3 regions of the Kribbella orskensis genome follow, and region 2 is predicted to be linked to each of the others. Evidence: riboswitches for the same ligand, from Rfam matches in the RefSeq annotation. Region 2 holds a riboswitch; each other region holds the start of a gene.
The links. A riboswitch is a leader RNA that binds a small molecule or an ion and turns the genes downstream of it on or off. The one in region 2 is predicted to bind ZMP and ZTP.
Positions count from the first base shown of each region.

Region 1: linked by a shared signal. The riboswitch ahead of EV644_RS35650 (5-aminoimidazole-4-carboxamide ribonucleotide transformylase) and the one ahead of EV644_RS25730 (bifunctional 5,10-methylenetetrahydrofolate dehydrogenase/5,10-methenyltetrahydrofolate cyclohydrolase) in region 2 are both predicted to bind ZMP and ZTP.
Region 3: linked by a shared signal. The riboswitch ahead of folP (dihydropteroate synthase) and the one ahead of EV644_RS25730 (bifunctional 5,10-methylenetetrahydrofolate dehydrogenase/5,10-methenyltetrahydrofolate cyclohydrolase) in region 2 are both predicted to bind ZMP and ZTP.

Region 1 covers NZ_SLWM01000021.1:110,627-120,688, reverse strand. Annotated here, with positions in the region: gene EV644_RS35660 (ATP-binding protein) at 1-61, shown strand, start outside; gene EV644_RS35655 (nucleotidyltransferase domain-containing protein) at 72-812, opposite strand; gene EV644_RS35650 (5-aminoimidazole-4-carboxamide ribonucleotide transformylase) at 863-1,930, opposite strand; ZMP/ZTP riboswitch at 1,954-2,035, opposite strand; gene EV644_RS35645 (VOC family protein) at 2,078-2,479, opposite strand; gene EV644_RS35640 (NAD(P)-dependent alcohol dehydrogenase) at 2,648-3,643, shown strand; gene EV644_RS35635 (DNA glycosylase AlkZ-like family protein) at 3,738-4,880, shown strand; gene EV644_RS35630 (hypothetical protein) at 5,021-5,674, opposite strand; gene EV644_RS35625 (bestrophin-like domain) at 5,658-6,482, opposite strand; gene EV644_RS35620 (hypothetical protein) at 6,741-7,025, shown strand; gene EV644_RS35615 (DinB family protein) at 7,135-7,665, shown strand; gene EV644_RS35610 ((2Fe-2S)-binding protein) at 7,742-7,951, shown strand; gene bfr (bacterioferritin) at 7,938-8,426, shown strand; gene EV644_RS35600 (YciI family protein) at 8,439-8,705, opposite strand; gene EV644_RS35595 (hypothetical protein) at 8,753-9,313, shown strand; gene EV644_RS35590 (hypothetical protein) at 9,493-10,062, opposite strand, start outside.
Region 2 covers NZ_SLWM01000010.1:194,078-204,139, forward strand. Annotated here, with positions in the region: gene EV644_RS25695 (S1C family serine protease) at 1-804, opposite strand, end outside; tRNA gene EV644_RS25700 (tRNA-Pro) at 974-1,047, opposite strand; gene der (ribosome biogenesis GTPase Der) at 1,229-2,614, opposite strand; gene EV644_RS25710 (lysophospholipid acyltransferase family protein) at 2,607-3,335, opposite strand; gene cmk ((d)CMP kinase) at 3,332-4,015, opposite strand; gene EV644_RS25720 (prephenate dehydrogenase) at 4,026-5,090, opposite strand; gene aroH (chorismate mutase) at 5,137-5,505, opposite strand; gene EV644_RS25730 (bifunctional 5,10-methylenetetrahydrofolate dehydrogenase/5,10-methenyltetrahydrofolate cyclohydrolase) at 5,596-6,510, opposite strand; ZMP/ZTP riboswitch at 6,541-6,635, opposite strand; gene EV644_RS25735 (GNAT family N-acetyltransferase) at 6,641-7,309, opposite strand; gene EV644_RS25740 (NUDIX hydrolase) at 7,391-7,924, opposite strand; gene prcA (proteasome subunit alpha) at 8,074-8,943, opposite strand; gene prcB (proteasome subunit beta) at 8,975-9,814, opposite strand; gene EV644_RS25755 (ubiquitin-like protein Pup) at 9,823-10,032, opposite strand.
Region 3 covers NZ_SLWM01000009.1:106,192-116,253, reverse strand. Annotated here, with positions in the region: gene EV644_RS24025 (LLM class F420-dependent oxidoreductase) at 1-381, opposite strand, end outside; gene folP (dihydropteroate synthase) at 575-1,456, opposite strand; ZMP/ZTP riboswitch at 1,477-1,568, opposite strand; gene EV644_RS24010 (nuclear transport factor 2 family protein) at 1,593-1,976, opposite strand; gene EV644_RS24005 (DNA alkylation repair protein) at 1,973-3,076, opposite strand; gene cobF (precorrin-6A synthase (deacetylating)) at 4,308-5,102, shown strand; gene EV644_RS23995 (MFS transporter) at 5,395-6,879, opposite strand; gene EV644_RS23990 (MarR family winged helix-turn-helix transcriptional regulator) at 6,957-7,436, opposite strand; gene EV644_RS23985 (DinB family protein) at 7,869-8,369, opposite strand; gene EV644_RS23980 (MFS transporter) at 8,518-9,699, shown strand; gene EV644_RS23975 (N(5)-(carboxyethyl)ornithine synthase) at 9,714-10,062, shown strand, end outside.

The DNA of each region.
Region 1 (10,062 bases), on a different contig from region 2:
CTGCGCGGACTTCAACACCAAGGTGAAGATCGAGGTCCTCGAGGAGACCGCAGCGTCGTGAGTCGAGGCTGCTAGTCGGTGTCTGCGTCTCGGGTGCTGCCGGAGAGGCGGAAGCCGTCGACGAGGCGGCCGCCATTCTGAGCCAGAACACCGTCGGCGAGGTCGATTAGTTGGTCCGCCTCGCCGGCAGAGGCCGCTCGGACTGCTGCCGGGAAGGCGCTGGCGTGGTTGGTGCCGTGTTCCCCGTCGTATGCGGCGAGCTCGCGCAGCAGACCCTTCCCAGTGCGACTCCACCGCTGAGCACCCGTCAAGAGCAACACCGCAGCGTCCTGCCCGAGCAGGGCGGCGACCACCGTCCGTACGTCGTTGCCGTCAGCACCGATCAGGTCCTCCAGCAGATCGGTGACCTTGTACCTCAATAGCTGAAGCTCGTCGTCGGGCAGCGCCGGGGGACCGGCAGCCACCTCGGCTCGGCCCGACTCCTGCAGTCGTCCTCCTGAGCCGTCCGTGTCCACCAGGATGATGCTCTCCCCGACCAGCCGCATCATGGTCGGCTGACGGCGTTGGCGGTCCTTCTCGCAGTAGTACGCAAGCGACTTCTCCGTATGCACGAACACCTCAACCGGCCATCCGCCGTACACCACCGACTCCCGCATCGGCGCCGGCGGTCCGTTGAGCAACACCGTGACATCAAGATCCGAGGTAGCCGTCGCCGTGCCCCGAGCCACACTCCCACCCAGCCACGCACTCCGCGCCTCGGGGAATCGCTCACGAACGAACGCCCGCGCCACCTGTATCGCATCCTCGATCACACCGACCAGTGTCCGCTGAATGCCCCTCGCACCTCCACTTGGTTTTCCTCTTAGTGGCGGAAGAGGCGGATGCCGGTTTGGGTGAGGGTGATGCCGTTGTCCTTGCAGGCTTGGATGATCTCTGTACTGCGGAGTGAGCCGCCGGGCTCGGCGATCGAGCGGACTCCGTAGCCGTGGGCAACGTCGATGTTGTCGCGGAACGGGATCGCGCCGTCCGACACCATGCTCACGTCGGTGAGGTGCGACAACCAGGCGTCCCGCTCGGTGGACCCCAAGCTGTCCAGCAACGCGAGCTGCCGAGCGATACGGTCTGACAGCTTGATGCCAGGCCGGCAGGTCTCGGCGAGTACTTCGGGATGGCGGCGCAACCACCACGTTTGCGCCTTGCTGCCGGCGAGTTGGGTGCAGTCGATCCGCGACTGCTGCCCGGCTCCGATGCCGAGGGCCATCCCGTCCTTCAGGAAGGCAACCGAGTTGGACTGGGTGTACCGCAGCACGATCATCCCCAGCAGCAGATCGTCGGCCCCGGGCTGCCCGTCGAAGAGCGATCGGTCCAACGGCAGATCGTCCGGCTGCTGGGTGAGGCGCAGCCCGTACACCTCGCGCACCTCCTCCGTCGGCGGCTCGAACGTGGGATCACCTTCCAGGACCAGGAAAGTCCCTCGCTTCTTCCCGGCGAGCGTCCCGACCACGCCCTCGTCGTACGCCGGAGCGATGATCCCGTCGCAGGCAAGACGCTGGAGGAACGCGGCCAACTCGGCGTCGACCGGGTGCGACACGGCGACGAAGTCCCCGTACGACGACTTCGGATCGGCGTCGCGGGCTCGCACATAGGCGCTGGTCACCGCGCCGACGTCTCCGCGGTCGTAGGTCGATCTCATCCCGGCATCAACCTCGCCCGCCAGCGCGGCACCCGCCGGGGACACGTGCTTGAACGAAGCCGCCGCCGGCCTGTCGAAGCATGCGCTCGCCTCCCGGACGAGCTGCCAGGCTCCCAGCGCGTCGAGCACGTTGATGTAGGACGGCTCCCCGCGCACCACGCGGAACGGCGTACGGCCTGGTTGAAGTGGTGTGATCGTCGCGGGCTGATGCGGATTCATGCCGTACCGCAGTTCCATCTGCTGCCTCCGGTTACCTCGACCGAAGGCGCCCAGGCGGACGACGCCACTCTTCAGAACCCGCTCCCCGGTGGTACCCCACCCTCGCCAGTCGCGGTGCCCCCACTGTAGTCGGGCACCGACTTTGTCTGTGTTTTCTGACCGTAGTCAGGAATCGCGGGAGCTGAGGACGCAGAACTCGTTGCCTTCGGGGTCCGCGAGCACTGTCCACGACGCGTCGTCGGCCTGCCCGACGTCGACCCGGTGGGCACCGAGGCCCTCCAGCCGGCTGATCTCGGCGTCCCGGTCCTGGCTGGTGTGCGGAGCCAGATCGATGTGCAGCCGATTCTTGACCGTCTTCCCCTCAGGAACGGTGACGAAGACCAGCCCCGGCCCGATCCGCTCCCACGGCGTCTCCTGCATCACCTTCTGATCCACCCACCCCGGAATGATCACGCACTCGTCGTCGGACTCATGGACGAGCTGCCACTCGAGCGCCTCCGCCCACCACGCGGCCTGCTTGCGCACATCCAGGCAGTTGATCACCGTTGTGTACCACCGAAGCGCCATCTCAGTCCTCGCCGTTCTCGTCAGGTAGTTGCGGACACCCAGGTTATGAGATCCGTGGGGGCATGGGGGTTGTCCCTGATGGCTGTGGTGCCGGCGGACGCCTACCGTCACGAGTAGGCCGGAGCCTCCGGACAACGCACGCACCGAACCAGCGTCACGGAGTACGCAATGAAGGCAATCGTCCAGGATCGGTATGGCTCACCTGACGTGCTGGAGTTCGGCGAGGTCGAGAAGCCGGTTGCCGTTAGCAACCTGGTGCTGGTCCGGGCGCGCGCGAGCTCGGTCAACGCGTACGACTGGCACGTGATGCGGGGCGACCCGTACCTGGCACGCCTGATGCTGCCCGCGGCTTTCGGGCGCAAGGGTCCCAAGGCCAGGATCCGCGGGCGGGACTTCGCCGGGCGGGTGGAAGCGGTCGGGCCCGAGGTGACGCGGTTCAGCCCGGGTGACGAGGTGTACGGCGATCTCGGCGACGCCAACGGCGCCTTCGCGGAGTACGTGTGCGCGCCGGAGGACCTGGTGGAGTTGAAACCGATCAACCTCACCTTCGAGCAAGCGGCGGCTATTCCGTTGGCGGGGAGTACTGCGCTGTTCGGCCTGCGCGATGTGGCGAAGGTCGAAGCGGGGCAACGCGTGCTGGTCAATGGGGCGTCAGGTGGCGTGGGGACGTTCGCAGTACAGCTCGCCAAGACGTTCGGCGCAAAGGTGACCGGCGTCTGCAGCACGAGGAACGTGGACCTGGTCCGCTCGCTCGGCGCCGACCACGTCATCGACTACGGCAAGGAGGACTTCACTCGCAACGGAGGCCCGTACGACGTCGTGCTGGACCTCGTTGCGAACCGCTCCCTCGCCGACCTGCGCCGCTGCTTGACCCCGTCCGGGACCCTCGTGCTCTCCGGGGGTGGCACCTTCACCGGCGGCTCCGTGGTCGGCCCGATGCGCATCCTCCTCCAGGCCAAACTGCAGTCCCGCTTCGTTCGCCACTGCCTGATCGACTTCTCCACCCCTCTGACCCTGGAACATCTGACAACGCTCAAGACGCTGGCCGAGTCGTCCCAACTGACCCCCGCCATCGACCGCAGCTACGCCCTCGCAGATGTCCCCGCCGCCATCACCTACCTCGAAACCCACCACGCCCAGGCCAAGGTCACCATCACCATCTGACGCCGCACCAGCCGGCTCCGGTACTGCGACCTACGACCGCAGGCGCGACTGATCTTCCTTGCCCGGTGGCAGCGGACAGGCGACGATGCTGGGTGTGGACCGACACCAGATCCTTGCGTTCCGGCTGTCACGTCACCATCTGGCCGAGCGGCTCCCGGCCGGCTCGATGATTCAGGCGGTTGCCGCCGCCGGGGTTCAGGAGACGCCGCGACAGACCGCTTCCCTCGCGTTGCATGCCCGGGTCGCGGACGTGAGCCTCGCCGGGATCGACCAGGCACTCAAGCAGGACAAGACCTTGCTGGCGATCTGGTCGCTGCGCGGCGCGCCGTACCTGGTGCCTACTCAGGACGCGGCTGTCTTCACCACGGGCGCGATGCCCACCGGAGAGGACTCGTGGCGGATCTCCTTCGGCGGTTGGGCCACGTCCTTGGATGTGCCGCTCGCAAGTCTGGTGGAGCACGCCGCGAAGGTTGCGCGGGAAGTACTGGACGGCCAGCAACTGGAGGTGGAGGCTTTCCGCCAGCAGTTCGCCCGGCGGATGGAGGAGATCCGTGACCTCGAACGCCCGTCCGGGGCGCACGCCGATCTCCCCGAACCTCTCTTCCGCGCGATGGGTCAGCTCGGGATCGCCTGTCTCGCGGACACCCGCCGGATGACCGACGCTCTCGTTGCCCGTAAAGACCAATGGCTCGGTGAACCAGCGGGGATCGTCGACCAGGACATCGCCCAGGCCGAGCTCCTGCGACGCTACCTTCGCTGCTACGGGCCGGCCTCCCACCAGAGCTTCGCCGAGTGGACCCTGCGCAGCCTGTCCGACGTACGCGCGATCTTCGAGCTGATCGCGCCGGAACTCGTTCAGGTGAACGCGAAACGGCGCCCTGTCGAGTGGTTGCTCGCGTCCGACGTCGAAGCGCTGGCCTCTCCACCCGAACCGGCCGGAGTCCGGCTGGTCCCCGCCCAGGATCCCTTCCTGCAACAGCGTGACCGAGACCGGCTGCTCCCGGATCGCGACCTGCGCAGGCGACTCTGGCGTCCGGTCGGCGCGCCGGGCCTGGTCCTCGTCGACGGCGAAGCCAAAGGAGTATGGACCTCACAACGCCGCGGCAAGAGCATCCAGTTCACCGTGCAGCCCTTCGACCGAATCACCGCCGCGGAACGCGACGCGATCGCCGCCGAGGCCGACACCCTCGCCCCACTCCGCGAAGCTGACCGAACCACCCTCGTCCTCAAGACCTGAGTCGGTCGAAGGCAGGGGCGGGCCTTCGTCGAGCCCCTAACCCACGTACTGCGGAGGTGCAGGCCGCACGCCCGCTCCTCCGTCAGGCGAGGGGCTGAGCCCGCGCGGCCGAGCAGGTGCTCCGAACCAAGGACGCGGGGTCAGACCTGCAGGCTGACGGGGAACGTGAAGAGCCAGGCGATGGCCGTGAGGAGCACGATGCAGGCAGTCACGAGCATGAACGCGCGGACGCGGCGACTGACGATCTTGGTGCTCATGCCGGCGAAGAACAGGACCACGCTGTACAGCACAACCGTCAGGACATAGTTGCTGGCTCGCTGGATGTTGCGGCTCACTTCGGTCGCCGATGCCTCGGCCGCCAGGTCCAGCCGATCGGCATCAGCCCGAGCCGCCAGCTTGTAGTCGGGCATCGCGAAGGGCGTCTTCGGCGCGCTCGCGTTCGTGAAGGGTTTGGTCGCGAGCCACGCGTCGAATGCCTTCGCGAACTCTGGGCGGAAGCGGCTCACATAGAAGACGGCGAGCTCGCTCTCGCCGCGGCGGTCCGCATCGGCCCACGCGATGAAGGTGGCTACGTCGACCTGGGTCTGCGCCTCGGCCAAGCTGGACGACCGGGCGGCGTCGATCCGGATGGCTCCGGTGCGGCCTGCCGCCTTGGCCTGCTCGCCGTTCCATCGCGTCGCCTGGTAGCTGCTCCACGAAGTGGCGACGGCAGCCACCACCAGGAGCACGGCGACGAGCAACTCGTGCCAGCGGTCGAAGCCGGATGCGGGCCGGTTCTCAGTTTGCTCGGCCATTTGCATCACACGGAGGCTTCAGGTCCAGTCCGACGATCGCGAGCTCGGAGTCGATCTGGCGGAGGGATCGTTCCATCGCCGTCGGCTGCAGCCTGCCGACGCCTTGGCCGTGCGGATGGTTGAAGAACACGAGCAGGAGCAGCAACAAGGTGATGACAACTGTCACGCTGCCCATCATCAAGGCTTGCGTCTTGGCCCGCTCCCCATGATCGGCGAAGAACAACATGTAGAGGAAGATCACCACGGAGATCACCGCCAGGACGAGCCACAAGGGCGTCGGAATGATCCCCTCCGCCCCGTGGACCCGCGCGAGCCGCGCCTGCTGCCGAGCCTGCGTTTGATCCATCCACCGGTCGTACGCCGACTGCTCGGTCGCTGTCTTCGGATCAACCGTCTGGAGCGTCCGGAACATCTCCCCTCCCCACGGGTTGATCGCGTCGCCGAGCGTGCCGTGCTCGAGGGCGCTCCACTCGGGCCCGATGACCGATCGCGCGTAGCAGACGAGCTCGCCGGTCAGCTCCACAGAAACGGCCTTGGGCATGTACTGCGCCGTCTCGACCTGCTGCGCCAGGACGGTCGCCTCCGTCTCGGCGCCCGAACGCGACTGGTCGTAGGAGTCGAACGCGAGAAAGATGATGAACCCGAGGAGCACCGAGAAGCCGGTGGCCAGCACCCCGAAGACACCCGACGCACGGTCACCGTCGCTGAAGTAGCTGCCTTCCGGCGCACGTCGCCGGACGAGGAGCATCAGCGTGATTGTGATCGCGGCGACACCTATGACCAGGAGCGCGCCGAGGAGGACGTTCACGTCGACCTCCACGAGCCAGAGGGATTCCCGCCGCCTGCCGCCGGTTTGCCTCACCGTAGAGGCCAACCTGCGGAGGCTGCGTCATCCCTCCGGGAGGATTCCGGCTCGCATGAGGAAGAGGGCGTCACCTGCAGGTGACACCCCTCTGACAGTTGGTGATCTGAGCCTCTGGTCGGGCCAGGCGTCCTGCTTGCCGGTCGCGATGGGATCTCGAGGCTCGAGGGCGACAGGCAGGTACGACGCGAGGCCGCGAAGGCTGTGCGGCAGGTCACCAAGCGCGCGGCCGCCTGGTCGGACGCCACCGGGAGCGAAGCCGGCGTGCTGTCAGAGGCGTATCGGCAAGCGGCCAACGCGTTCGATATTCACGAACCCCGGGCTCGTTTGGTGGTCGCCTTCACCCACGCTCGACTGGGCGATCTGCCTTCGGCGCAGCGGGAACTCGCACTCGCTGTCCCTACCTCGGAAACTCGCTGTTCCAACGATCTCAACGGCAGGCTCACGGAAATTGCCGCTGCCCACCCGTCGAGCGATGCAGGCTCCTGATCCACCGGCGCGGGCGCCCCGGTGTTGCTGTGGCAGCGGGGTTCGCAACGCCTCGGATCTGCCGTCGTAGAGGTCAGAAGTTGGCCGCTATGGCTCCTAGGCTCGGTGCATGACAACGAACGAGCAGAGCTTGACCGGTGAGCGCGCCGACATCCTCGACTTCCTCACCAAGCACCGCTACTTCCTGCGCCACACCGCGGAAGGCCTGTCCGACGAGCAGGCGAACACCCGCAGTACCGTCAGTGCGCTGACGGTCGGCGGCCTGATCAAACACGTCACCGAGGTCGAGCGGAATTGGGCCGACTTCGCCCAGGTGGGCGGCGGCAAGGACACGCCTGAGGAGATTGAGTACACCCCGGAGCGGATCGCCCAGTGGGAGAACCAGTTCCGCCTCACCGAGGGCGAGACGCTAGCCGGCGTACTGGCCGAGTACGAGAAGGTCGCAGCCGCCACCGACGACCTCGTCCGCACCCTCGACCTCGACACCACCCACGAACTCCCGGCCGCGCCTTGGCAGCCACCGGGCATCTTCTGGACGGTCCGCCGCGTCTTCCTCCACATCGCCGCCGAAACGGCTCAGCACGCCGGCCACGCCGACATCATCCGGGAAACAATCGACGGCCAGAAAAGCATGGGCTGACCCAGCCAACGCTGGGACGGGGATCACGCTGACACGAACGTGACTGGCCCATAGTGCTTAGGGTAGCCTCACCTGCATGATTGTCTGCCACTGCGAGGTCGTCAGCGACCGGGAGGTCCGCGAGAGCATCGACGACGGCGCTCGCACGCTCGCGCAGGTGTGCGGGGCGACCGGGGCGGGGCAGAACTGTGGCGGCTGCGTCTTCTCGTTGAAGCGGTTGTTGTGCCAGCATGGGAGGTCGGTCTCGGCAACCTCGTTCACGGAGGTGGCAAGTGCAACCGGTTAACCCACGCGTCGTCGTACTGCTCAACGAGGCGCTGACACTCGAGCTGACGGTGATCAACGGGTACTTCCTGGAGGCCAGGATGCTCGACAACTGGGGATTCGGTCGGCTGGGCAAGGCGTTCTACGACCTGTCCATCGACGAGATGAACGACGCCGACGCGTTGATCAACCGCATCCTGTTGTTCGACGGTCACCCGAACCTGCAGAAGCTCGGTGCCGTGACGGTCGGCGAGGACGCCCAAGAGATGCTCCGGCTGGGGGCCGACGGCGAGCGCGCCGCGGTGGCGCAGTTCAACGGGGCCGCGAAGGAGTGCCACGACCTCGGCGACCACGGCACCGCCGCGGTGTTCGAGGAGATGGTCCGCGACGAGGAGAAACACGTCGACTGGTTCGAGAGCCAGCTCGACGCGATCGAGCGGGTCGGCGCCCAGCAGTACCTCGCCCAGCAGATCGACCCGGGCAAGTCACCCGGCTGAGTCGACGTGATCTCATTCGATCAGATCCGGGTCGAACATGAATTTGCGGACGTCTTGCGCACAGCGGCAGGCGACCGCGATCTTTGCGGCCCACTCCAGGGCGGCAGCCCGGGTGGGTACGTCGACGATCGTCATGCCGCAGATGAGCTCCTTGCTCTCCGGGAACGGGCCGTCGATGACCATCCCGTCGGTCTCCACCACGGCGTGATCCACGTCGTCGTCCTCGTAGTCCAGCCCGCCGCCGGGACATCCGCCGGCAGCGCTCGCCGTGCCACCCACCGCGTGGCGTGGTAGCAGTACCGCCGAGGCCATAGAACAAGACGGGAGTGCAGCGGCTGGTGGATGATCCTGAGGTGCGTGCGTATCGGTCCGAAGTCCCGTGGTGGGTCTTGGCTGTCATCGGCGGCGTCCCGTTCGGGGTCGCTATGGGGCTCTCCACGAAGTTGGACGGGTCGAGTTGGACGGAGGCTGGCGTAGGCGCCCTCGTCACCGGTATTCCGTTCGGTCTGGCGATGGGTTGGTGGAGCGCCAACTGGCAAACCGGGATGAAGGAGGCTGAGGGTGATCTCCCGACCGACAAGGTCGAGGTGGCTCACCAGGCAGCGGCAGGCGGACCCGTGCCCGTGGACGCGGAGATTCGATCGGCAGCTCTCTCCATCGCCTCTGTGCAACTGGGGCAGTTCGCCGGAAAGACACGCAGGCTGTCCATCGTCATGATGGTGTTGTTGTGGATCACTTCTGTCGTTGGAGCCGTCGCTGACTCGCTGTGGGCGCTGGTGCCTGCGTTGTTCTTCGGGGTCATGCTCTTTTGGCAGTGGTACCTGCCTCGCCAGATCCGACGCCGCATCAGCGTGCTCTCCGGAGCAACAACCGCGAGCGCTGACTAGAACGCGCTCAAGCCGGTGTGGCGCGGGGCAACGTCGTATCGCCCTGCGCCGGTGCTCCGGATCAGGCGCCGCTCGGGAACGGCACCCCGGTGCTGCTGTGGCAGCGGTGCCTGCCACGCCTACAGGGCTGCGGACCGGACGAGGCGCCCGGTCCGCAGTCCTTCAGCTCACGGCTCAGTTCACTGACTCAGCTTGGTGAGCCTGGTGTACCAGTTTGCGAGACTGGTGCGCGTGCCTCCGCAGCTTCCGAAATTGGCCAGGTTCGGCGAGGGGAAGTATTCCGCCAGTGTGCAGGTCTGGCCGATGTACTCCGACGCCAACCAGATGTTGCCGCCGTCGGTCACGGCGGCGCCGTAGTCACCCCAACGAGTCCGCGGCGGATCCCCGACGAACGCCTTGTACGAGGTGAATCCGTCAGCTGGCCCGAGCCCCGCGGCCGCGACGTGGATCGGCCCCACCGACCCGCTCTCGTCGATGCGGACGTAACCCGCGCTCGGGAAGTTGGTCTCGCCGAGAACCGAGAAGGCGATCGCTCCCTTACCGGCCGGGGTGAAGGCGATGGCCGGCATGGTGAGGTTGTTGTTCGCGAGCGCGATGTAACCCTGCTTGGTCACCCGTCCCTCGATCTTGCCGGCGCCGTTGATCTTCGGGCTCACCGCGAACCAGGCAATGCCCGCCTTGAGTTCGCCGTCCACCCTGACCGCGGTACCGGAGGAACCCCACAGGGTGCCGTTGACGTACCAGGTCTG
Region 2 (10,062 bases):
GAGTGGGGTGCCGTCGACTGCCAGGACCAGGTCTCCCTGGCGTAGGCCGGCCAGGGCGGCGGGGCTGCCGGAGATCACCTCGACCACTCGCAGGGCAGATCGCTGGCCGAAGCGCTCGGCCAGTTGTGGTCGGAGCGGCGCCGGGGTCGTCACCAGGCCGAGGTACGCGCGGCGGACGCGGCCGTCGTGGAGCAGCGAGTAGATGATGCGTCGCGTCGTCGGGTTCATCGGCACCGCGAGACCGAGGCCGATGCCCGCGACCGCCGTGTTGATACCGATCACCCGGCCATTGCCGTCGGCAAGTGCTCCGCCCGAGTTGCCCGGGTTCAGCGCCGCGTCGGTCTGGATCACGTCCTCGATGATCCTGCTCGCGGTTCCGAGGCGGACCGGCAGAGAACGCCCGAGAGCGCTCACCACGCCGGCCGTGACGCTACCCGCCAGGCCCAGCGGATTGCCCACGGCAACCACCAGGTTCCCGACCTTCAGCCGATCCGCGTCCCCGTACTCCGGTGGATCCGGGATCTCCCGGTCGGCTCGCAGTACCGCCAGGTCGGACAGCCGGTCCACCCCGGCCACGCGCGCCTGCGCCGTCGTACCGTCCGCGAACTCCGCGGTCGCACTGCCGCCGTCGCCGACCACATGTGCGTTTGTGAGCAGGTGCCCGTCTCCAGTGAGTACCACGGCCGACCCGGACGAGTCACCGCGCCGCCCCTGCACCCGCAGGCTCGCCACCCGCGGGATCAAATGCTCCGCCACTCCCGAGACCACCCGGGAGTAGGCGTCCAGTACGTCGTCATCCATCATCTCGCTGCCTCCTGATTACATCATTACCCCGCAATCAAGCGCTGGCAGCACTCTGGCACCGAACTTCCTAGCCGTAGCTGGTGACGCCTGCTCCCTCGACCCCGGCGGGGAGGGCAGCAGAACTCCGGAAAACACGAAGGGCACCGACCAGGTCGGTGCCCTTGCAGGGTCGGGCTGACAGGATTTGAACCTGCGATCTTTCGGCCCCCAGCCGAACGCGTTACCAAACTACGCCACAGCCCGAACACTTGCTCCTCAGGAGCGAGCGGGTAAACCTTACCCCATTCCCGGGGCGTTTCTCACCACGGGTCGCGGGTGTCTCGATGGACGTGCGGACCCCCTGCTCCGGGGCTCCACCGGAGCGAGCCGCGGCCTGGTGAGCAGGGCCGCGGCCACACCGTTGCTTATGGCAACGAGAAGCCGGTCAGCGCTTCTCCTTCTTCTTCCGCGGGCGGATCTGGACGTGCACGGGGCTGCCGACGAAGCCGAAGTCCTCGCGCAGCCGGCGTTCGATGAAGCGCTGGTACGACGGCTCGAACGCGCCGGAGGTGAAGATCGCGAACGTCGGGGGCATCGTGGTCGCCTGGGTGCCGAACAGGATCTTCGGCTGCTTGCCGCTGCGCACCGGGTGCGGGTGCGCCGCGACCAGGCGGCCGAGGAACGCGTTCAGCTGGCCGGTCGGGACGCGGGTCTGCCAGCCGTCCAGCGCGGCCTCGATGGCGGGCACGAGCTTCTCCATGTGCCGGCCGGTCAGCGCGCTGATGTTCACCCGCGGCGCCCAGCGGAACTGGACCAGGTCGCGGTCGATCTCGCGCTCCAGGTAGTAGCGCCGGTCCTCGTCGACCATGTCCCACTTGTTGTAGGCGATCACCAGCGCCTTGCCGGCCTCCTCGACCGAGTTCATGATCCGCAGATCCTGCTCGCTCATCGGCTCGGAGGCGTCGATCACCACGACGACCACCTCGGCGCGCTCGATCGCGCTGTTGGTGCGCAGGCTCGCGTAGTACTCGTGACCCTGGACGTTCTTCACCTTGCGGCGGATGCCGGCGGTGTCGATGAACCGCCACGGCTTCCCACCCAGCGTGATGAACTCGTCCACCGGGTCGACCGTCGTCCCGGAGACGTCGCTGACGACGACGCGGTCCTCCTTGGCCACCTTGTTCAGCAGCGAGGACTTGCCGACGTTCGGCTTGCCGACGATCGCGACCCGGCGAGGTCCCGCGGTCTCGGCGTCCCGCTCGCGCGGCGCCTCCGGCAGGGCGGCCAGCACAGCGTCCAGCATGTCGCCGGTACCGCGGCCGTGCATCGCCGACACCGGGAACGGCTCCCCGATGCCCAGGCTCCACAGGTTCATCGCCTCGGCCTCGACCCGCTGGTCGTCGACCTTGTTGGCGGCCAGCACGACCGGCTTGCCGGACTTGCGCAGCACCCGTACTACGGCCTCGTCGGCATCGGTGATCCCGACGGTCGCGTCCACCACGAAAAGAACGGCGTCAGCGGCGTTGATCGCCACCTCTGCCTGAGCGGCGACCAGCGCGGCCATGCCGACGGCGTCGGGGTCCCAGCCACCCGTGTCGACCACGGTGAACTCGCGCCCGGACCAGTTCGCGTCGTACGGGACCCGGTCGCGGGTGACGCCGGGTGTGTCCTCGACCACAGCCTCGCGGCGGCCGATGATCCGGTTCACCAACGTGGACTTGCCGACGTTCGGCCGGCCGACGATCGCCAGCACGGGCACGGGGCCTGTGTCTTCGCGGTCGTGGGTCGTCTCGGCGAAGGCATCGCCGTAGCCGGTGGGCAGGTCACTCATCAGGATCCTTCTGGTCTGGCTTACCCGGAAGCGGGTGGCCGGTGGCTTCGACGGCCGCCCGGACATGCGCCCGCAACACCTCGCCGATCTGGTCGGCAACCGCGCGTACGTCGGAGTGCCTCCGAGGAAAGGGTACGCGGTCCAAGGCGAAGGTCTCGCCATATACCACGTCCACCCGGCTCCCCCGGGGCGGAAAGTGCTCCACGTTCCCACCCGGCAGCCGGGTCCCGAGCAGCGCCACGGGCAGAATCGGCGCCCCGGTCACCATGGCCAGGTAGGCGATCCCGGTCCGGACCCGGCGGAAGTCCCCCGGCCCTCTGGTGCCCTCGGGGTAGATGCTCAGCACGCGGTCGTCCCGCAGTACCTGGATCGACCGGCGGATGGCCCCTACGTCGTACGTCGAACGGTCGACGGGAATCTGCCCGGCACGCTGCAGGAGGAACCCCTGGAGACCACCGAAGGCCTCGATCTTGCCGAGCTGGTGGAGCATCCTCGGGGCGGTGGAACCCAGCAGCGGTCCGTCCAGCAGGCCGAGGTGGTTGGGGGCGAGCAGTACCGGGCCGGTCCGGGGGAAGTTGTCCTCGTGGTGCACGGTCACGTCGTAGCGCCGGCGGAAGTACGGCCCGACCAAATGGCGCATCACGCTGCCGAGCCGGTGCGGCAGCGGGGGTAGGTCGTCTGTGCGGGGCAGGTCCTGGTGCCCGGTCAGTTCGGCGGTCATGACTCCTGGTCGCGCGGCGCGGCCTCAGCCTCCTTCGCGAGCCGGCAGATCACGTCGACGACCTCCTCCAGGGACAAATGGGTCGAATCGATCTCGACGGCGCCGTCGGAGGCCACCAGGAACTGCGAGACGGTGGCGTCGTCGGCGTCGCGGCGAACGATCTGGTCGCGCAACTGCTCGGCGGTGACCGCGTCGGCCAGTTCGGCCTTGCGGCGGGCCATCCGGGCGTCCTGGTCGGCGGTCAGCAGCACCTTCAGCTCGGCCTGCGGAGCGACCACGGTCGCGATGTCGCGGCCCTCGACCACCGCCCCGCCGGTCGGCTGGGACTGCTCGATGATCTCGCGCTGGCGGCGGATCAGCTCCTTGCGCACGTCCAGGTTGGTGGCGATCTTGCTGACGCTGGCGCTGATCCGCGGGTCCCGGATCGCCTCCGTGACGTCGGTGCCGTCGGCGGCGAACTGGGCCCGCTGCGGATCCGTGCTGACCGACAGCACCAGTGCGCAGGCTCGCGCGGCGACCGCCGCGGTGTCGTCCAGGTCGAGGCCGTGTTCCAGCGCCGACCAGGTCACCGCCCGGTACATCGCTCCGGTGTCGAGGTAGCGCAGCCCCAGCTTGGTCGCGACACCACGGGCGGTACTCGACTTGCCGGAACCGCTCGGGCCGTCAACAGCGATGATCATGGGCCGAAGGTTACCGGTGAACGGACCAGCCACGTTCGGTCAGTACCCGGACCAGCTGATCCACCGAGGCCGGTTTGACCGCCAGCTCGACCTCACCGACCGGTCGGCCCGGGCTGTGGTCGATCCGCAGGTCCTCGACGTTGGCGCCGGACTCGGCCGCGTCCGCGAACAGCCGGGCCAGCTGGCCGGGCCGGTCGGGGATGGTGACGAGCACCGGGACCAGCTCGATGTGCGGGGCGCCGTGCTTGCCGGGAACCCGGACCGCGCCGGACACGCCCTGGCCGAGGATCGAGGCGAGCTCCTCCCCCGCCTCTTCCTTGCCTAGGGCAACGAGCATCCGGTCGAGCTCGTCGCGGATCCGCTCGAGCAGGCCGGTCAGCGCGGTCGAGTTCGCGGACACGATCTGGGTCCACAGCCGAGGGTCGCCGGCCGCGATCCGGGTGACGTCGCGGACGCCCTGCCCGGCAAGCTCGAGGTGGGAGTTCGGTGCGTCGACGAGGGTGCCGGCGGCCAACGCCGACATCAGGTGCGGCAGGTGGGACACCCGGGCGACGGCGAGATCGTGGTCCTGCACGGACAGCTCGACCGTACGAGCCCCGGCCGCCTCGGCGAGACGACGTACGAGGTCGACGGCCTTGGGGTCACTGGTCTCGTGCGGGGTGATCGCCCAGGTCGCGCCGTCGAAGAGATCGGCTCGGCCGGCGAGCGGGCCGGATCGCTCGGAGCCGGCCATCGGGTGACTGCCGACGTAGCGGCTGAGGTCGTCGGTGAGGGCGGACGCATCGGTGAGCGGCTTCGACTTCACGCTCGCCGCGTCGGTGATCACCGCGTCGGTCTGGCGCAGCTGCTCGGCGATCACCGCGCCGACGTGGTCCGGCGGTACTGCGACGACGACCAGCTGCGGCTCGATCTGGACCAGCCGCGAACCGGCGCCGATCCGCTCCGCCATCAGTGCGTTGTCCGGGTCGGCGTCCACCAGCTCGACCACGACGCCGAGCCGCCCGAGCGCCAGGCCGATCGACGTACCGATGAGGCCGGTGCCGACGATCCGGACCGGACCGCGGAGCTCGGTCATCGGTCGACCACCGTTGCGGTGCTCACTGGGGCGTTCACTGGGGTCTTCACTGGGCGCCGGTGAGGTCCGGGCGCAGGCTGACGGCGCCGTGCAGGTAGACGTGCTGGATCTTCTCCCGCGAGCGCGACGTCTCGACGTGCACCATCATCCGGACCACCCGCGGCAGCGCGTGCGGCACGTCGATCTCCTGCATGCACATCAGCGGGACGTCCGTCAGCCCGATCTGCCGGCCGGCCACCGCCGGGAACTCCGAGTGCAGGTCCGGCGTGACGGTGAACAGGATGCTGATCAGGTCCGCGGAGTCGAGATCGTTCGCCTCGAGTACCGCCCGGACCAGCTCCGCGGACCGATCGAGCAGATGCTCGCGCTCGTCCACCTCTAGCTGGGTGGCACCCCGGATCGCCCGTACCGCCACAGCGCCTGCCTCCTGGTTTCGTCGTCCCTACCTACCTCAACCCTAGGACAGCCCCGCCAACAGACGGACAGCCGTCTCGGATTCTGCCCCTCAGGCGGTGGTGGTCTGCGCCTCGGCGGCGGCGACGGTTTGTTCCAGGAGGAGGGCGATGGTCATGGGGCCGACTCCGCCCGGGACTGGGGTGATGAGGCCGGCTACCAGGGTGGCCTCTTCGAAGTGGACATCGCCGGTGTTGTTCTCGTTGTAGCCGGCGTCGATGACGACCGCGCCGGGCTTCAGCCAGCTGCCGCGGACGAAGTTCGCCTTGCCGACCGCCGCGACCACGATGTCGGCGGTCTTCACGATGTCCGCCAGGTCGCGGGTCTTCGAGTGGGTGTAGGTGACCGTCGCGTTCGATGCCAGGAGCAACATCCCGACCGGCTTGCCGAGGATCGGGCTGCGGCCGATGACGACCGCGTGGGCGCCGGCCAGCGGTACGTCGTACGCCTCGAGCAGGCGGATGATTCCACCCGGCGTGCACGAGCGGAACCCGGGCTCACCAAAGGCCATCGCGGCGAAAGCGTGCATGGTGACCCCGTCGACGTCCTTGGCCGGGTCGATCGCCTCGAATGCGGCACGCTCGTCGATGTGAGCCGGTACCGGGTGCTGCAGCAGGATCCCGTGCACCTTCGGGTCTTCCGAGAGCTTGCGCAGCTCGGCGACGAGCTCCTCGGTGGTGGTCTCGGCGGGCAGGACCACGCTGAGCGAGCCGATGCCCGCCTTCTTGCTGCGGTTCTGCTTCATCCGGACGTACGTCGCCGACGCCGGGTCATCCCCCACCAGCACGGTCGCCAGGCAGGCCTCGACCCCGGTCGCGTCCTTCAACGCCTTCGCGCGCTCGGCGGCCTTCGCCACCATCTCCGCGGCGAGGTCCGTCCCCACCATCAGCCGAGCGGCTTCGCGGGGCGCGGACTTGGGGTCGTCCGGGTTCGAGAACGTGAGGGTGTGGTTGCTGGGAGAGGTCATGGCGCGCTCCTTCGGGCGTCGACGAACAGGTCGGGTGGCCCAGGCGCGCGGCTGCTGGTCGACGGATCCGCCGACGGACCGTTCCCCGGTGGTACACCACCTCAACGCCAGTAGCGGTCCGTAGTAGAGTTTACCGCTCCGCTCCCCCGGCCCCGTCCGCGGCGAGGAAGAACTCGCGGCAGCTGTCCAGCCCGGAGATCTCGACCGGTCGGCGGTCGACCTGCTGCCAGTTCTCGCGGGTCAGCCGGAGGCGGTCCGAGATCACCACCTCGCCGTGCAGGACGTCGCGGGAGATGCCGTCCGGGAGGTAGCCGAGCTTGCGGGACACCCCCTGGGACCCGAGGTTGTCCTGGAACGCCTCCGAGAGTGCCGCCTCAGCGCCGAGTCCCTCGAACGCAAGGTGCAGCAGCGCAGTACGGGCTTCGGTGCCAAGGCCTTGGCCGTGGTGGGCGAGGCCGAGCCATGACGAGGTCTTCACCTCGCGGAGGGTGGCGAACTCACGGGCCCTGAGCGTCACGAAACCGATCGGTTGGTCGCCTTGGACCACGCCCAGGTCGAGGGCCCAGTCGTCCGGAGTCCAGCTGCCGAGGCAGCTCCAGTACCCCTGGAGGACGTACCGCGCTCGCTCGGCGGGAGGTAGATCGGTCCAGGGGGTCAGGAAGGGGCGTTCGCCGGCCTTGTGGACCCCACCGGCGGCGAGATCGGCCAGTGCCGACAACTCCTGCTCGTCAGGGAGGCGGAGTACGAGCCGGTCGGTGGTCAGCCGGAGGCCTCGGAGCGGCCAGTGATCAATCAGCACGCGGACATCCTCGGGCTCTGGATCGCTCCCGGCAAACGGATTAAGCCGCGCCGACGAGTCCAGTGACGTGCAAGCCGCTGGTCACAGGAGGCCGGCGTGGTCGAGGGTCAGGTACGCCGCGTCGGTGCCGGTCATCGCGCCGGGCGTGCGGAGTTCGCGGCGGAACTCCTCGACGGTGAGTTCCACCGGGACGCAGTCCTCGGTCTCGTCCAGGTGCTGCACGCCGTCCGGTCGGCAGCCGCGGGCGATCGCCAGGTACTTGCGGTAGACCGACGAGGCCGACGACCAGTGCCAACCGACCACCTCGATGGACTCGCAGGTGTAGCCGGTCTCCTCTTCCAGTTCCCGCCGACCGGCCGCGTCCGGCTCCTCACCCGGGTCGATCAGACCACCCGGGAGGTTGGTGACGATCTGGTCGGGGCCGGCGCGGAACATGCGCACGGTGACGATCCCGCCTTCCGGGGTCAGCGGCAGCACGGTGATGCCCGCGGTGATCCCAGCCGAGAGCTTCGGGCCGAAGACATCCCAGTCCACCTCCCGGCCGTCCGGCAGCCGGTAGCGCCGCAGCCGGACGGTCAGGAACCCTTCGAACCCGGGCTTCTCGTCCAGCAGCACCCAAGCCTCCGGATCTCCAGGCCGCGAACCATCAGCTTGCTTGTCCGGAAGCCGGCCGTCAGACCGCGGTCGCTCATCAGCCCGGGGCCGCCGCGAAAGAGCGTCGTCCGCCGCGGGAGGTGCTCCCGCGGCGGACGATTCCTGGTCGCTCACAGAGGGCGGTCGGTGTCCGGGTCCTCGGGCGGCGCGATGGGAGCGTCGTCCTCGGGCGGCGCCACCGGGGCGTCGTCGGCGGACGAGGAGTCGCTCTCGTAGGTGCCGCCGTTCACCGTCTCCGCCGTCTCCGCGTGCGTGGTCGGCTCGGACGGGGAGGTGTCGGGCCTGGACTCGGACAGGATCCGGGCCAGCGTCTCCTCCGAGATCCGCTTGAACTTGCGCACCTGGGTCCGGGTCCGGTCCAGGACGGCGACCTCGATCTGGTCCGGCTCGAGCTGCCGGGTCTCGGTGCCGTCGTGGCCGAGGGCGTCCACCGCGAGCCGGAGCGCGCCCGCGAGCGAGATGCCCTCCGAGTAGTGCTCGCCCACGTAGTCCGCCACCTGCTCGGCCGGGCCGCCCATCACGGCGTACCCCCGGACGTCGGCGATCGAACCGTCGTAGGTGAGGCGGTAGATCTGGTCTTCGGCGGCGGTGGAACCGATCTCGGCGACCAGGATCTCCACCTCGAGCGGCTTCTCGCCGCCGGAGGAGAAGATCGCGCCGAGCGTCTGGGCGTAGGCGTTCGCCAGCGCCCGGCCGGTGACGTCACGGCGGTCGTAGGAGTACCCGCGCATGTCCGCCAGCCGCACGCCGGCGATCCGCAGGTTCTCGAACTCGTTGTACCGGCCGACGGCGGCGAAGGCCATCCGGTCGTAGATCTCGGCCACCTTGTGCAGCGCCGGAGACCGGTTCTCCGCGACGAACAGGATGCCGTCGGCGTACTGCAGGGCGATCGCGCTGCGGCCCTTGGCGATGCCCTTGCGGGCGAAGTCGGCCCGGTCCCGCATCAGCTGTTCGGGTGAGACGTAGAACGGAACGCTCATGGAAATCCTTCTTATCGAGGCGCGGGAGGGCTCAGGTCAGCGGTGCGGCCGGGCCGTCCGGACGCTGCAGCCGGGCCGCGACGATGGAGTCGACGATCGCGCCGACCTCCTCCTCGGGCATCCGCTGGTAGCCGTCCGAGGTGACCACGCCGATCACTGGGAAGATCCGCCGGGCCATGTCCGGCCCACCGGTCGCGGAGTCGTCGTCGGCCGCGTCGTACAGCGCCTGGATCGTCGCCGTCACGCAGTCGGTCGCCGACATGCCCTCCCGGTACAGCTTCTTCAGCGCGCCGCGGGCGAACAACGAGCCCGAGCCGACGCTGTGGAAGGAGGTCTCCTCGTACCGTCCGCCGGTCGGGTCGTAGGAGAAGATCCGGCCGCCCTTCTGGTCTTGGTCATAGCCCGCGAACAGCGGCACCACGGCCAGGCCCTGCATCGCCAACGCGAGATTGCCGCGGATCAGCGCGCTCAGCCGGTTGGACTTGCCGTCCAGGCTCAGCGTGGTGCCCTCGAGCTTCTCGTAGTGCTCCAGCTCGACCTGGAACAGCCGCACCATCTCCACCGCGAGCCCGGCGCTGCCGGCGATCCCGACGCACGAGTACTCGTCGGCGGGGAACACCTTCTCGATGTCCCGCTGGGCGATGATGTTGCCCATCGTCGCGCGCCGGTCGCCGGCCATCACGACGCCGCCCTCGAAGGTGGCGGCGACGATCGTGGTGCCGTGCGGGACGTCCTTGGACAGGTCACCTGTCCCCAGGGAGCGTCGTCCGGGCAACAGGTCGGGCGCGTGCCCGGCCAGGAAGTCCATGAAGGACGAGCCACCTGGGGTCAGGAAGGCTTCCGGCAACCGGCCGGAGGCATCGAATGTCATCTAGCGGTTCACTCCCCACCCTTTTGCACGAAGCCGCGGACGAACTCTTCCGCGTTCTCCTCGAGCACCTCGTCGATCTCGTCGAGGATCGAGTCGACATCGTCGTCGAGCCTTTCCTTGCGCTCAGCGACGTCCTCGCTCGACTTGGCCTCGGTGACCTCTTCCTCGGTCGACGAGCGCTTCGTCTGCTTGTGCTGCTGTCCGCCGTCCTTCGCCATGGCACACACCTCCTAGAACCGCCGTGGAGG
Region 3 (10,062 bases), on a different contig from region 2:
CGGGAACGCGAAGCCGAGTCCGCGGGACTCCTCCTCGTTCCAGCCCGCGCCGATGCCGAGGATCGCGCGGCCCTCGGACAGCACGTCGAGCGTGGTGACCGCATTGCCGAGCAGGCCGGGATCGCGATAGTGCACGCCTGTTACCAGGGTGAACAGGCGTGCACTATCGGTGTGGCCGGCCAGGAAACCGAGCGTGGTGTACGCCTCGAGCATGTCGTTCTCGACCGGGCCGACGCCGGGGATCTGGAAGAAGTGGTCCATCACCGCGATCGAGCTGAAGCCGGCCCGGTCGGCCGTGCTCGCCACTTCCGCGAGTTCCGCCCCGAGGGCCGGGGCGCCGTTGGGCCAGGTGTAGTTCGGGATCTGCAGACCGATTTTCATGGCTCAAGCCCTTCCGGATCGTCACCACCCACCTAACACCCCGCCCACGACCACCACCACCCGCGGGTCCCTGTCCTGGTCTGACAGGGCATGACCAATTATCGGATCGCCCTTGTTCCTGGTGACGGCATCGGCCGCGAGGTTGTGCCTGCCGCGCTCAGTGTGCTCGAGTCCGTTGGCAAGCGGCACGGGATCAGCTTCGGGTACGACGAGTTCGACTGGTCCTGCGGCCGGTATCTCGCCGAGGGGTGCTCTGACTGCGCGCAGTCAGAGCACCGAACACGGTGAGTGCGTCGCGGATCGCCGCGACATCGTGGGTGCGGATGAAGTCGACGCCCTGCGACGCGGCGTACAACTCTGCTGCCACGGTGGCCGGGCCGATGGCGGCGAGATCGCTGCCGGTGAGGGCTCGGAGGAACGACTTCCTCGACGGTGAGACCAGGACAGGCAGCCCGAAGCGCGCCTTCAACTGCCCGAGCGCAGCCATCATCGCCACCGATGGTTCTGGATTGCTCCCGAGGAAGTAGCCCAGACCTGGGTCGATGATCAGGCGATCGCGGCTGACGCCCGCGGCTTCGAGTGCGGCCAGCCGTTCGGTGAAGAACTGCTCGACCTCCGTCCAGATGTCCTCCGGATCAGTCACCTTCCTGGTGGCCGGTCCTCGGCGTTGGACCGAATGCATGACCACCAGCCGGCACGGGAGTTCCGCGAGTTCGTCGTACCTGTCGTGGTCGGGGAAGCCCTGGATGTCGTTCAGGTAAGCCGCACCCCGCGCGGCGGCGTACCGCTGGGTGTCGGGGCGGAAGGAGTCCACCGACACGGGGATGCCGTCGGCGATCAATTGATCGAGGACGTCGGCCAGCCGGTGGATCTCCTCCGCCGCGCTCACCTGCTCCGCGTCCGGGTGGCTCGACGCCGGCCCGAGCTCGACGATGTCGGCACCCGCCGCTCGCAGGCGTTGCGCTTGGGCGATCGCGTCGTCAGGGGTCAGGAACCTGCCGCCATCGGAGAACGAGTCGGTGGTGATGTTGACGATGCCGACGAGCCGAGGCGCCGGGTCGGAGTACTGGACCATGCCGTGTCTCCCAGATCGATTCCAGAAGCCCAGGCGCACGGCACGACGTCTTGATGACGGGGTCGCTTCCCGATGGTTGATCCATCTCGAGACGCCAGTCACGACCCGCTCGCACCCTAGCAAGCGGGGAGTTCGGTCAGGGGGCGATTTCCAAAGTGGTGATGAGGTTTTCGTCGTTGAGGGTGAAGCGGTAGATGAGGTCTACTACGCCGCCGGGGAAGTTGCCTTCCAGGTGGTTGGTGACGTCGTAGTGGGTGTCGTCGAACTTCTCCACGTGGGTGAGTTCGACCGTGTAGGTGTACTCGGTGGCGGCGGTTTCGCGCCAGTGGTGGATCTCGTCGTGGCCGCGGTAGGTCTTGTCGTCGTCGATGACGGTCGCGTCGAGGGCGAAGGCGGAGAGCAGGTCGTGGGCGTTGGCCTTGTGCGCCGGGTCGGCCTCGCGCAGGTACGTCGTGATCGCGTGCGGCAGGTGCTTCGCGGATTCGGCGGCGGTCGGGTCGGGAGGGGTGGGGATGGTCATCGGGTGCCTTCCAGCGAGAGGGTGAACGTGGACCGGCCGTAGCCTCGGCCGTTGATCTGGAGCTCAAGGGCGTGTTCGCCCGGGTAGTACCTGCGCGTCGAGATCGGCTTGAACGAGTGCCGCTTGCCGAGGGTCATGGACTCCCCCGGCGCCAGGGTGCGGGTGGTCAGCTTGAAGACCTTCGGCGCGAGCGTGCCGTTCGCCTTGACGTGGTGGACGACGTAGTCGATCGCCAGTCGCATCTCGGCGTCGCCTTCGTTGTGCGCGGTGAACTCGAACTCCAGGGTCTCACCCACGCTCACGCCCGCCACCGCCAGGACCGGCCCGTCGACGACCAGACCAATCGGCTGCCCGAATCCCAACAGGGCAAGGGCTCCAGGGTCACCGGCCTTGATCAGCGTGCGCAGCGCATGCCGGACCAACTGGGGTGTCGTCGCCTCGGGATCCGCCAGCCAGCCGCCCGCGATCTCGACCGCCAGCGCCGGGTCGGAGCGGCTGATGTCGTTGAGGTGGTTCGCGACCGAGCGACGCACGTACGCCGAGTCGTCGCGGCGCAGTACCTCGAGAATCGGCCGGGTGGCCTCGACGTTCTCCAGCAACTGCGGGACTCGCTTGGCCCAGGGCAGGCGCGGTCGCGTGCCTTCGGTGGCAAGGCGCCGGACATGCTCATCCGGGTGCTCTGTCCACGTCTGCACGACAGCCAGAGTCCGATCGAGGTCGGCCGTGAGCACCGTGCGGAGCGCGAACTCCGCCGTCAGCCTGGGCGTCAGGTCGGCGAGCAGTCCGAGGCCGGCCTCGAACTCCTCCGCTTCCACGGCCCGTACTGCGACCGCCTCGGTGATCGGCCAGATCATCCAGCCGGTGAACGCGTCGTCCTCCAGCGCAGCGCGGAAGATCTCCGCCAGCGGCTTGAATCCCGCGGGCAGATCCGCCAGCAGGGCGTCCCTGACCAACTGACCCCGCTCACTGAAGGAGGCGTCCGCCAGCTTGCCTGGAGCAGCCCGCAGCGCGGTGAACCGCAGGTCCGGCGCCACCTTCTGCAAGCAGCCGCCGAGGGCTACCACGGACGCAGTACTGAGCATCTCTTCCGCTGTGGGCAAAGAACACCTTCTCGCGTCGCAGCCTTCTAGGCAGGAGGTCGGAGCTACTGACTGCTAAATTAGCAGTAACAACCACGACGGCCAACCCGTCCCCTCCTCCACCGGCCCGGCGCCAACCCCCACAACCGCCGTCAACTTCGACCTCGGCCCACCCCCAGACCCAAACCGCGGCACGCGCGGCCCGGCGGATTCCCCGCGGCACGCGCGGCCCGGCGGATTCCCCGCGGCACGCGCGGCCCGGCGGATTCCCCGCGGCACGGCCCCGGCGGCACCCGCGGCACGGCGGATCGCCCGCTCCACGCCCGTACGCCGAGTCTCCCCCGCGCCCGACGACCGACGTACCGACGTTCGGGTCGTCAGCCTCGGGTCGGAGGTGCCTCTGGCGTCTTGTTCGCCGACTGGCGTCTTGCAAGGCGCCAGCGGCCGAACAGTCCGCTACCGAGAGCCCGCCGCCCGGCCCGGATCCTCCGGCGGCGTCGTGCCGTGCAGTTGTGGGGACGGCGGACACCATCTCGGGGGTGTGCCAGCCGGGGGTGCGGTTATGGGGACCTCGGACACCGTATGGGGACCTGGAACAGGTCATTTCCTGTCCGAGGCCCGGACTTGGTGTCCGAGGCCCCGACTCGGTGTCCGAGGCCCCGACTCGGTGTCCGAGGCCCCGACCTGGTGTCCGAGGGCCCGACTCGGCGTCCGAGGGCCCGACTCGGCGTCCGAGGTCCCGACTCGGTGTCCGAGGCCCCGACTCGGTGTCCGAGATCCCGACTCGGTGTCCGAGATCCAGACCTGGTGTCCGAGGTCCACCTTGTGCACCGGCTGAGCGTCCCGAGCGCGCGGGATCTGCTCAGGTGGTGCACAGAGTGCCGGTTTTGGGGCTCCTGCTCCCCTTCGGCCCACAGGGAGCTCCCCGACGGTCCAGGCAAGCCAACTCCCCGAACGTCTGGGCGGAGGAGCTTCCCGATCCTTGTCGCCACACCCCCAGCGGCTCCGGGATAGCTGCGTTCCTTCCCTGGTCGGGGTGGGGTGGGTCAAGAGTCGGAACTTGTTCCGATCCCGAAGGGACGCGAAGCGCTCTTGACGCACACCACCCCGACTAGCACCATCACGCAGCCCGGAGACGCAACCACCTCCAGACAGTCCTCGCGAAACCACCAGTGCAGCAAACACGGGACAGGCAAACGCCGGGGTGGGGGTGCGCGGACGGGGGTGAAGGATGGCGATTTAGAGTCGCGGGGTGAAGCAGATCTTGGTGGTGGGGGTCGGGGCCGGGAATCCGGAGCAACTGACCGTCCAGGCGGTCAATGCGCTGCGCCGCGTGGATGTGTTCTTCGTGCTCGACAAGGGTGACGTCAAGCAGGAACTGGTGGACCTGCGGGAGGAGATCCTGCGGCGGTATGCGCCCGACGGCGACTACCGGGTGGTCGTCGGCCGGGATCCGGAGCGGGACCGGAGGGCCGGCCTGGAAGGTGATCGGCCGATCGCCGGGAGTTCGGCGTACGTCGAGTCGGTGGACGACTGGCGGCGGCGCCGGGCCGATGTCTGCGCGGGGATGATCGCGGCCGAGCTCGGCGAGGACCAGGTCGGGGCGTTCCTGGTGTGGGGTGATCCGTCGCTGTACGACAGCACGCTGGCGATCCTCGACGACATCCTCGCTCGAGGTGAACTCGGCTTCGAGATCGAAGTGATCCCCGGCATCAGCAGCGTGTCGGCGCTCGCGGCGCGGCACCGGGTCGGGCTGAATCAGGTCGGCAAGCCGATCCAGATCACCACCGGCCGGCGACTGGCGAAGAAGTGGCCCGACGACGTCGACGACGTGGTGGTGATGCTCGACGCGCAGACCGCCTTCACCCAGCACACCGATCAGGATGCCGACATCTACTGGGGTGCTTACCTCGGCACGCCCGACGAACTGCTCATCGCCGGACCTTTGGCGGAAGTAGCGGAAGAGATCGTCGAGGTGCGCGCCGAGGCACGCCGGCGCAAAGGCTGGATCATGGATACCTATCTATTGCGCAGGAATCGCAAGTAAACAATGAGCTGACGCCGACCGACCAGGGCGGCATCAAGGTCATCGACCTGAGCACCGAGCACCACTGCGACTTCTGGGCCGGGCTCTGACTCAGACTGCGCGCTGCTCGCGCCGGTCCCACAACCGGCTGATCAGCATGAGGCCGAGCTGGCAGATGCCGAGTGCAACGATGTTCGCGATCTAGAGGCCGGCGGTGAACCGCACCAGCCGGTCTGGGTTCCTCGTCATACTCACGGCCGACAACGGTAGCGCCCGGTGCTGTAGGCAACCACAGCGCCGGGCACTGCCCGCGTCACTTCTTCGAGGGCCGCAGCAGAGTGGCAGTCAGAACCAACGCAGCAAGGACGAAGCCGGCCGCGGCCACGAAGGCCGCGCTGTAGCCGTCCCTCAGCGCAGCAGCCTCCGCCACACCTTCAGACACCCGTACTGCGCTCTGCGACGCGGCCAAGGTGGCTAGTACGGCTGTGCCGACGGCTGCTCCCGCTTGCTGCGCAGTGTTGTTCAGCCCGGAGGCAAGTCCGGCATCGCCTGGTTCGGCGCCGGACATCGCCAGCATGATCGCCGCAGGGATCCCTACGCCTATCCCGGCTCCCATCAGAGCGAGAACCGGCGCCACGTTGAGGAGGTAACTGCCGTCGGCCGGGGCCTGGCTCATCACCAGGAGTGCGACCAGGAAGGCGGCCAGGCCGGCGAGCAGCAGCGCCCGGCTGCCGAACCGCACGGTGAGCCGAGGTGCGACGAACAACGACATCACCGCACCGAGCAGTGGAGCCGGAAGGAACGCCAAGCCGGTCTGCAGCGAGTCGAAGCCCAGCACTCGCTGCAAGTAGAGCGCCGTCATGAACTGGAAGCCGAATCCGGCCGCGAACAGGAAGACCACCACTACGTTGGCCGCAGTCACCTGGCGCTTGCGGAAGATGTGCAGGGAGAGCAGTGGCTGCGCCGCGCGGGCCTGGCGCAGTACGAAGGCTGCTAGGAGGAGTACGGCGGCTGCGGCCAAGAGGAGCGTCCGTGGCAACTCGACGGTCGGCTCGGCTGTCTGCACGATTGTGTAGACGCCCAGCGAGAGGCCGGCGGTCACCAGGACGGCTCCGAGGACGTCCGCACCCTTGCCGAGGCCCAGACCGCGCTGCGGTGCGAGCAGCCGTACTGCGAGCGCCAGCGAGACGAGTCCGATCGGCACGTTGATCAGGAAGGACCAGTGCCAGCCCACGGTCTGGGTGATCACGCCGCCGAGGATCAGGCCGATCGACGCGCCACTGGCCGAGGTGAACCCGTAGACGCCCATCGCCCGCGCCTGCTCCCCCGGCGCCGGGAAGAGGCCGACGATCATGCCGAGGATCACCGCTGAGGCGAGCGCGCCGCCGACACCCTGCAGGAAGCGGCCGGCGATCAGTACCTCGGCGCCGGTGGCGACGCCGCAGAGCAGCGAGGCCGCGGTGAACAGCGCGAGCCCGGCGAGGAAGACCCGCTTGCTGCCGATCAGGTCACCGATCCGGCCGGCCAGCAGGAGCAGGCCGGCGAACGCGATCAGGTAGGAGTTCATCACCCAGGCGAGCCCCGCCTGCGAGAAGCCCAGGTCGCTCTGGATCGTCGGCAGCGCCACCGTCACGACGGTGCCGTCGAGGATGATCATCAGCTGCATCGCACACAGCACCGCCAGCGCCCTCAGCCGCGCCCGCTGCGCGCCGGAACTCTGTTGCGCGCCGGAGCCCTCTTGCGGCGGCTCCGACCTCTGCTCGGAGGGTGGGCTTGCTGGTTCTGTCGTTGAGGTCACCGGTCGTCTCCTTGTCAGCAGAGCAGGACAAGAACGACCTTAACAGATAGTTCCGTAGCAGACGATCTCTTATTGGATTAAGTCCGCTGCCGAGCCCGCCGGACCGGTTGCGCCTCGACCGGCGTCGCCAGTTGTCCGTTGACGAGTTCGATCAGCGAGTCGGCGAACGGCGCGCGCTGGGAAGCCGCCAGTGCCGCGAGAGCCTCGGCATGCACCTTGTCGACGATCCGCTGACCCTCCTCGGCCGCCTCGGCGCCGGCCTCGGTGACGGCGATGATCCGCGCCCGCCGATCGGTCGCCGACGGCTTACGTTCCGCGAAACCGGCCTCCTCCAAGGCATCCACGGTGGTGACCATGGTCGTCTTGTCCAGATACGCGATCTCGGCGAGCTGGATCTGGGTCCGCTCCTGCCCGAGCGCGTTGATCAGCACGCACTGCATCCGCGGCGTCAACCCGATCTCCGCGAGCGCCGCCGTCAACTGCGTCTCCAGCACATGTCCGGCATGCTTCAGCAGCCCGGTCAGGTCCGGCACGGTCCGCAACGGTGTCTCAGCCATGAACTGATCCTACTGCGGGATCATCTACTCACAGATGATCCAAGTGCAGAACCTTCTCGCGAGGCGCACCCCAGCCGTTCCGACGCTCAGCAGGCGCGGTGCGCACCGGCTTCCAGCCGGCGTTGCGGTGAAAGGCTGGCGTTCCAGTGGCGGCCGACATCCGGAGGGCTGGCCGACCGCCGGACAGTTGGTGTCTCGGGGCGTCGGGCGGATGTTTTCAGGGGTGGGATGTACCGAGCGACAGACAGTACGGCACCAATCGCCGGCGTTGCAGGCGCAAGCGGTACGCCGCGGTGGTCCGCGCGGCGACTACTTCCTGTCCTTCGGTACGCCGGGCGCCGCCCGGGGCTGCGGTTTGCCCAATACCCCGGTCGGTTCTCCCGGCGGGTAACCGACAACGCGAGGGGGTAACCCCTCGAAGTTGTCCGACTGCTACTCGCCCTTGGCGCCGTCGATCAGTTCGCGGACGATGTCCAGGTGGCCGAGATGGCGGGCTGATTCCTGCAGGACGTCGGTGAGGAGCCGTTCCACCCGGACCGGGCGGTAGCTCTGGACGACGGCGCTCCAATCGGCCTCGCGCAAGGTCCGCTGCGAACGCTCCCACTCCTCGTCGTACGCCGCGATGACCGAGGCGATCGTCTCGTCCGGCCCGATCCGGAACTCGTAGTCGTGGTCGTCCGAACGCCACAGCGACGGCAGGTCCTGGCCGCCGACGGTCCGTTGGAGGTGCTGTCGCTGCACCGCGGTCAGGTGCTTGATCAGCCCGAGCGGACTCATCAGCGGCGAGGATTCCAGTGGCGTCGCCCGGGCCTGCGCCTCATCCAACCCGTCCACCTTGTTCACGGCCGTCGTGTGCACGAACTGAAGGAATCCCACCACCGACTCCGCCAACGTCGACAGCGGATCCGGCCAGGGACGATCACGCAGCGCCATACCCGGATCCTGCACCACCCCACCGACATCCACGCCGCCAACCGCCTCGGCTCAAGCCGGGTGGCGGGAATGCGACGTTGTGCTCGAGGGAAGCCAGGTGGCGCATTTCCGCGAGTATGCGCCTGCTGCGGACGGTGGAGTGGTCGGCATGGTGCTCACGGAAACGGTGCGGCCGCTCGTTCGCTGGGGTGGGGTGGTGGCGGTGACGGCCGGGATCTTCCTGATCGTCACGGCCGAGATCCTGCCGGTCGGGTTGCTGACGCCGATGGGGAACAGTTTCGGGGTTTCGGCCGGGCGGGCCGGGTGGTTGATGACGGTGCCCGGGCTGGTGGCAGCGGTCGCCGCGCCACTGGTCACGGTGTGGACGGCGCGACTTGATCGCCGGCTGATGCTGGTGGCGCTGATGGTGGTGCTGGCAGCGGCCGACTTCCTCACGGCGGCCGCCTCGACGTACTGGCTCCAGCTTGCCGCGCGGGCGATGGTGGGGCTGACGATCGGCGGATTCTGGTCGATCGGCGCTGGGCTGGCCGCACGGCTGGTCCCGGACCGTTGGGTCGCCCGCGCGACCGCAGTCATCTTCTCGGCCGTCCCCCTCGGCTCCGTGCTCGGCGTTCCGGGCGGGACCTTCCTCGGAGACCACGCCGGCTGGCGAGTGCCGTTCGTAGTACTGGGGGTGCTGTCGCTCGCAGTACTGGTCGCACTGCTAGGCCAGGTGCCGCCTCTGCCGCCGTTGCAGGTGACGCGCTTGGCGGTACTGCGGGAACTGCTCGGGCGGCGGCAGACGCGGATCGCGTTGCTGGTGACCTGCCTGATCGTCACGGCCCACTTCGGCACCTACACGTATGTGACCCCCTTCCTCCGCGATGTCACCGGCGTCGGCGCGGCCCACATCAGCACGCTGCTGCTCGTGTACGGCGTGGCCGGGCTGGTGGGCAACCTCGTCGCCGGTACGACGGCTGCCCGGCAGCTGCGGCCGACCTTCGCCACCGGTGCGGGTCTGCTGGCGGCGGCCACCCTGCTACTGCCGGTACTCGGGCGAACGACGGCCGGCGCAGTCGTGCTGCTGATCGTCTGGGGCATCGCGTACGGCGCGGTGCCGGTGTGCTCGATGACCTGGTTCGCCCAGGCGGCGCCGGGGACGCGGGAAGCGGCGACGGTTCTCTTCACCTCGTCGTTCCAGGCGACTCTGTCCACCGGCGCGCTGCTCGGCGGGGTGCTCGTCGACGCTACTTCGGTGTCTACCGCGATGGTCTGCGGCGGATTACAAGCGGCAACGGTCGTGCTCGTCGTGGGAGCGGGTTCCAGCCGGGCTGTGCTAAACAGGCAGTAACCAAAGGGGCCCTCGTGGACCAGTTAACTCTCGGCGTCGTCGGCCGTTCCCGCAAAGAGAACGAACATCGGCTGCCGATCCATCCGCACCATTTCGACCGGATCGACGAGGATCTGCGGCAGCGCATCTTCCTCGAGGCCGGGTACGGCGACCGGTTCGGGATCTCCGACGAGCAGTTGGCCAAGTCCGTCGCCGGCGTCGTCGACAGGGGCGAGCTGATCGCCCGGGCCGATGTCGTGCTGCTGCCCAAGCCGCAGCCCGAGGATCTCGCCGAGCTCCGGGACGGGCAGGTGCTCTGGGGCTGGCCGCACTGCGTCCAGGACGAGAAGATCACCCAGCTCGCGATCGACCGCGGGCTCACGC